2 linked regions of the Kineosporia succinea genome follow. The protein of the gene in region 1 interacts with the protein of each later gene in a pairwise test. Links are inferred from orthologs where the notes say so. Each region holds a gene or a part of one and is shown on either strand. Other genes may lie near its edges. The genes, in order: J2S57_RS14920 and rlmB.

Region 1 (3,127 bases):
GTTGGCGGGTGCGTCCGACTCGACGAAGTGGGAGAACGCGCCGACCACCGAGACCAGGCCGTCCGCCTGCAGTTTCAGGGCGTCTTCGACCAGCTGGGGCCAGTCGGCGAGGGTGCAGCCGTTGCGGTTGAGACCGGTGTCGACCTTGAGCTGCACCCGGGCGGCCCGGCCCTGATCGCGGGCGGCCGCGGCGATCTCGGCCAGGGCCCAGGGGGCGCTGACGCCGATGTCGACGTGATGCTCGATCGCGGCGGCGAACTGGTCGCCGGGCACCGTCAGCCACGACAGCACGGGCACGGTGATGCCCGCCGCCCGCAGCTGCAGCGCCTCGGAGATCTGGGCGGTGCCGAGCCACGAGGCGCCACCGGCGAGCGCGGCGCGGGCCGAGGGCAGCAGGCCGTGCCCGTAGGCGTCGGCCTTGACCACGGCCATGACCGCGGCGGTGGGGGCGAGACCCCGCAGCACGCGGACGTTGGCCGCGATCGCGTCGAGGTCGACCACCGCCGCGGAGGGCAGGCCGGGAGGAAGACTCACAGCACCGCTGCTGATTTCAGCCTGGCTGATGCCGGACGGTCCGGCGGCTTCGGGCACGCTCATAACCGCTGATTGTCGCAGGCAGGGCGGATGCCCGCCGCCCCTGGCTTTTCACCCTCGTTGTGATCAGCCTGACGCGACCACCGGGAGAGGCGGGCCCGATCAGCGGCCGGACCCGACCGTGGGCAGGGGCCCGGGCACCACCCGGAGACGTATCACCCGGCGGGAGAAGCCTCGGGAGGCGGCCGTGAGCGTGCGCGCCCGAGCCGCCACGCCACGCGTCCCCCAAGGTTTGCGGTGTTCTCCAGTGCCGCAGCAACTTCAGTGCCGCAGCAACTTCGCCACCGTCGCCGGCACCTGAGAGGCCACGTCCAGACTCACGATCGGCCCTCCCCCCGACGCCGCGGCTGCCGCCTTCCCGTGCACGAACGCCGCCACGCTCCCCGCGTCGAACGGGCTCAGCCCACTCGCCAGCAACGCCCCCGCGATCCCGGCCAGCACGTCCCCGGCCCCCGCCGTCGCCAGCCACGACGGCGCCTCGGCCTGACTGCGCGCGTGCCCGTCCGGCCGCACCACCAACGTCGTGGCGCCCTTGAGCAGCACCGTCGCGCCCGTCAGCCGGGCCGCCTCGTGCGCGAACCGGTACGGCTCCGCCTCGACCTCCTCGCGCTGCGCCGGAGACCCCAGATCGCTCAGCAGCCGCGCCAGCTCACCCGCGTGCGGTGTCAGCAGCAGCCGGTCGGAACGGTCGGGCACGACCCCGGAGGAGTCGGTGTGCCCCCGCAGCTCCCCCGGGAACAGCCCCAGCGCCCCGGCGTCGAGCAGGCACGGGTGATCGCTCTCCAGCGCGTCGTGAATGGCCTCGGGCTGCTGGTCGGCGGCGTCCGGCACCACGCCCGACCCGAGCAGCCAGGCCTGCACCCGTCCGGGCCCCGCGACCACCTCCGGCCAGGCCGAGCGAACAGCCGCGGTGGCGTCCTGCGGCCCGACGTAACGCACCATCCCGACCCCCGTGCGCAGCGCCCCGGCCACCGCCAGCACGGCCGCTCCCGGGTACCCGGCCGAGCCGGCGACCACGCCCAGCACGCCCCGGCGGTACTTGTCCGCACTCGGCGGCGGCACCGGCCAGAGCCGGGCCACGTCGGCCTCGGCCAGCCGCGCGACCAGCGGCTCGGCGGGCAGGTGCGGCCCCAGCCCGATGTCGACGACCTCCAGGTCACCGGTCGCGGCACTGGCCGGAGGCAGCAGCAGGCAGGCCTTGGCCGCGCCGAAAGTGACCGTCAGATCGGCGAACACGTGCGGCGAGAGCACCCCGCCGGTGTCCGGGTCGACGCCGCTGGGCAGGTCCACGGCGATCACGGCGGCGTGGTCGGGGATCCGGTCGACCAGCCCGGCCGCCGGTTCGCGCAGCCCCGGGCGTCCGCCGAGACCGAGCAGACCGTCGACCACCAGGTCGGCGGCCTCCATCGCGGTCCACGCCTCGACCGCCGTGTCCGGCCCGACCTGCACGCAGCGGCCACCGGCGGAGGCGAGCGCGGCGGCCCCGCCCGCGTGAACCGTCGAGGACGTCAGGAGCGCCGTGACGGCCACCCCCCGGCGCACCAGGCGGACCCCGGCGAACAGGGCGTCGCCACCGTTGTCACCGGGCCCCACGAGAAGAACCGCCCGCCGGCCGGACACGTGACCGGTGCGTTCCCGCAGCACCCGGGCGCAGCTCACGGCGAGTCCCGCGGCTGCCAGCTGCATCAGGGCGCCCTCGGGCACCCCGGCCATCACCTGCTGCTCGGCCTTGCGCAGATCTTCCACGCGATAGGCCGTCGGACCGCGCCCCGCCTTTGGGTTCATTCACTCATCTAAGCAACAAGAGCCGGATGAGCATCCCTACCCGTGCGTCGAGCGGCCGAACGGGCACCGCACGTGACGTACACGCACAGTGCAACCGTCCGACCAGCGGCGACTACTCGACGGTGACGGACTTGGCCAGGTTGCGCGGCTGATCCACGTCCAGCCCCTTGGCCGTCGCGAGCTCACAGGCGAACACCTGCAGCGGCACGACAGTGACCAGGGGGGCCAGAAGGGTCGGCGTCTGCGGGACGTAAATCACCTCACTGGCGTACGGCACCACGTCGGTGTCACCCTCCTCGGCGATCACGATGGTGCGCGCGCCCCGGGCGTTGATCTCCTGGATGTTGGAGACCACCTTGGCGTGCAGCGAGTCGCGGCCGCGCGGCGAGGGAACGATCACGAACACCGCCTGGCCGGGCTCGATCAGCGCGATCGGCCCGTGCTTCAGCTCACCGGCGGCGAAGCCCTCGGCGTGGATGTAGGCGAGCTCCTTGAGCTTGAGCGCGCCCTCCATCGCCACCGGGAAACCGACGTGCCGGCCGAGGAACAGCACCGAGCGGGTGTCGGCCATCCAGCGGGCCATCGTGCGCACCTGCTCCAGGCCGTCGAGCACCTTCTGGATCTTGTCGGGCATGGCCTGCAGCTGGCCGACGATCTCGCGGATCTCGTCGTCGAACTTGTTGCCGCGCAGCCGGGCCAGATACAGACCGAGCAGGTAGCAGGCGGTGATCTGGGCCAGGAACGCCTT
Region 2 (3,307 bases), 240 kb from region 1 along the record:
CGACGCCGGTCACGCCTACGTCGCGGCCGACAACTCGGGTGACGTGTACTTCGACGTGCGCTCCTTCCCGGAGTACGGGTCGCTGACGCGTCAGAAGGTCGACGACATGGAGGCCGCGGCCGACGCCGACCCGAACGCCCGCAAGAAAGACCCGCGCGACTTCGCGCTCTGGAAGAGCGCCAAGCCGGGCGAGCCCGTCACCGCGTCCTGGCCCGCACCCTGGGGGCGCGGCCGGCCGGGCTGGCACCTGGAGTGCTCGGCGATGGCCACCCGCTACCTGGGGGCCGAGTTCGACATCCACGGCGGCGGTCTCGACCTGCGCTTCCCGCACCACGAGAACGAGCTGGCGCAGTCCCGGGCCGCCGGCGACGGCTTCGCCCGGTACTGGCTGCACAACGCCTGGGTCACCATGTCCGGCGAGAAGATGAGCAAGTCGCTGGGCAACACCATGACGATCGCCACGCTGACCGAGAAGGTCCGGCCGGTGGTGCTGCGCTACGTGCTGGCCACGCCGCACTACCGCTCGAACATCGAGATCAGCCCGGACTCGCTGGCCGACGCCACGGCCGCCTACGAGCGCATCGAGAACTTCGTGCACCGGGCGGTCGAGCGGCTCGGCGGCCAGGGCACCACCGACGTCGTGCCCAAGGCGTTCGCCGAGGCCATGGACGACGACCTGGGCGTGCCCGCGGCCGTCGCGGTGCTGCACGACACCGTGCGCGAGGGCAACCGGGCGCTGGCCGAGAAAGATGCCACCGCCCTGCAGGAAGCGCTGTCGCACGTGCGCGGCATGACCGCCGTGCTCGGTCTCGACCCGCTCGAAGAGGCCTGGGCCACGGGCGGTTCCGAGGACGGTCGGCTCGCGGCCGCGCTCGACGTGCTGGTGCGGGCCGAGCTCGAGGCCCGCGCGACGGCGCGCAAGGAGAAGGATTTCGCCACCGCGGATGCCATTCGCAACCGGCTCACCGCAGCCGGGGTGGCAGTGGAAGACACGCCTGAGGGCGCTCGCTGGAGTCTGGAGGCCGAAAGTGGCCGGTAATTCGTCGCGTAAAGGGGCTACTCGCAACCCCGGTTCGAAGAAGGGTGCGACGGTAGGAACCGGCGGCCAGTCCCGTAAGCGCCTGGAGGGCAAGGGCCCCACGCCCAAGGCCGCCGACCGTGACTACCATCCCGCCGCCCGCCGGGCCAAGGCCGCGGCCAAGAACGCCATGAAGGCGTCGGGCAAGGGCACCGGGCGGCCCTCGTCCACCGGTGGCCGCTCGCAGCAGCGCCGCTCGTCGTCGTCCGCCAGTTCGGAGATGGTCGCCGGCCGCAACCCGGTGGTCGAGGCGCTGCGGGCCGGCGTGCCGGCCAAGGCGCTCTACGTGGCCACCGGCATCGACAACGACGACCGCGTCCGCGAGTCGCTGAAAACCGCCGCCGACGCCGGGCTTCCGCTGCTCGAGGCCTCGCGCACCGACCTCGACCGGCTCACCGGCGGGGCTGTGCACCAGGGCCTCGTGCTGCAGGTCCCGCCCTACGACTACGCGCACCCGAGCGATCTGCTCGAGCTCGCGGTCGACAGCGGAAGGCCGCCGCTGCTGGTGGTTCTCGACGGGGTGACCGACCCGCGCAACCTGGGTGCAGTCGTCCGTTCGGTGTCCGCGTTCGGTGGCCACGGCGTCATCGTGCCCGAGCGCAGGGCGGCCGGTATGACCGCCACCGCCTGGAAGACCTCGGCCGGGGCCGCTGCCCGCACCCCGGTCGCCCGAGTCGCCAACATCAACCGGGCGATCGAGTCACTCAAGGCCGCCGGGCTTTTCGTGGTCGGTCTGGACGCCGGCGGCGACGTCGAGCTGCCCGGCCTGGAGCTGGCCACCGGCCCGCTCGTGCTGATCGCCGGCGCCGAGGGCAAGGGCCTGTCCCGCCTGGTGCGCGAGAACTGCGACGCGATCGCCTCGATCCCGATGATCGGCGGCACCGAGTCGCTCAACGCCAGTGTGGCGATGGGCGTTTCGCTCTACGAGGTGTCGCGTCTGCGGGCGTCCCGGTAAACCAGCAAAACACCCATGGTGGACGTCCCGGTCGAGGTGACCGGAACGTCCACCATGGGTGCTGGGGGCTTTTCAGATGATCGGATCGCTCACGACCGGCATCTCCTGGGTGTCGACACCCAGTACGGCCTTCTCGTCGGGCCGGTGCACCAGCACGTTGCGGATGTAGCTGGCGACCGCCTCGTCGATACCGATGTCGCGGCCCTTGTTCTCCGAGATGAACCACGCGTGCTCCAGCACCTCGTGGAAGATCTCGGCCGGGGCCAGTTTTCCGCGCATGTCGGCCGGGACGGCCCGCACCACCGGCTCGAACCGGCGGGCCAGCCACTCGTGCGAGATCACGTCTTCGTCGATGCCCTGCCGGTCGGTGGCGGCGCGGTAGGTGTCGAGGTCGTTGAGCAGCCGCCGGGCCTGGTTCTCCTCGACGTCCAGACCGGTCAGCCGCAGCAGACGGCGGCGGTGGTGCCCCGCGTCCACCACCTTGGGCTGGATCTCGATCGAGGTGCCGGTGACGTCGGTGTTGATGTTCAGCTCGCCGACGTCGAAACCCAGGTCGTTGAGACGGCGGATACGGGCCTCGACCCGCCAGCGCTCGTCCGGCTCGAAGGCCTCCTTGGCGGTGAGCTCCGACCACAGGGTGCGGTAGCGCTCGATGAACGCGTCGGCGGTCTTCACCGGGTCGAGGCTCTCGTCGAGCAGGCCACCGGCCTCGAGGTCCATCAGCTCGCCGGCGATGTTGGTGCGCGCCAGGTCGAGGTCGTGCTCGCGCTGCCCCCGGCTCAGGGTGTCGTACAGGTCGCCCGTCTCGGCGTCGACCAGGTAGGCGGCGAAAGCGCCCGCGTCCCGCCGGAAGAGCGTGTTCGAGAGTGAGACGTCGCCCCAGTAGAAGCCGCTCAGGTGCAGACGCACCATTAGCACGGCCTGGGCGTCGACCAGCCGCATCACCGGCTCCGGGCCGATGGCCTGGGAGAAGACCGCGCGGTAGGGCAGTGAGAACTGCAGGTGCCGGGTGAGCAGCACCGGGTCGAGGTCTTCACCGTTGGCGTCGGTGCGCCCGGTGATGATGCCCAGCGGCTCGACCGCTGGCAGGCCCAGACGGCGCAGCAGGCGCAGCAGGCCGTACTCGCGGCGCGCGAACTCCTCGGTGATCTCCTTGGCGGCGATCACGTTGCCGGAGAGCTGCACGAAACGCACGACGTGGCGCGAGATACCGCGCGGAAGGGTGGCCAGCCGGTTGGCGGGCCAGTTCTCCAGCGGAACGTCCCACGGCAGGT

What was found.
Region 2: the proteins of J2S57_RS14920 (region 1) and rlmB interact in binary tests that used the Escherichia coli proteins (3 or more experiments, as listed by UniProt). The link is inferred for Kineosporia succinea from one-to-one orthologs.

The regions. Positions count from the first base shown.
Region 1 is NZ_JAUSQZ010000001.1:3,392,906-3,396,032, reverse strand. The notes cover bases 99-2,917. They hold J2S57_RS14920 (NAD(P)H-hydrate epimerase), read right to left. Parts: upstream 2,341-2,917; coding sequence 856-2,340; downstream 99-855. Other genes in these bases: glmS (glutamine--fructose-6-phosphate transaminase (isomerizing)), read right to left, coding at 2,492-2,917; alr (alanine racemase), read right to left, coding at 99-597. Also shown: more of alr, read right to left, coding at 1-98; more of glmS, read right to left, coding at 2,918-3,127. UniProt on the Escherichia coli protein: Bifunctional enzyme that catalyzes the epimerization of the S- and R-forms of NAD(P)HX and the dehydration of the S-form of NAD(P)HX at the expense of ADP, which is converted to AMP.
Region 2 is NZ_JAUSQZ010000001.1:3,157,807-3,161,113, forward strand. The notes cover bases 32-3,030. They hold rlmB (23S rRNA (guanosine(2251)-2'-O)-methyltransferase RlmB), read left to right. Parts: upstream 32-1,028; coding sequence 1,029-2,033; downstream 2,034-3,030. Other genes in these bases: cysS (cysteine--tRNA ligase), read left to right, coding at 32-1,039; J2S57_RS13850 (DUF4032 domain-containing protein), read right to left, coding at 2,106-3,030. Outside these bases: more of cysS, read left to right, coding at 1-31; more of J2S57_RS13850, read right to left, coding at 3,031-3,307. UniProt on the Escherichia coli protein: Specifically methylates the ribose of guanosine 2251 in 23S rRNA.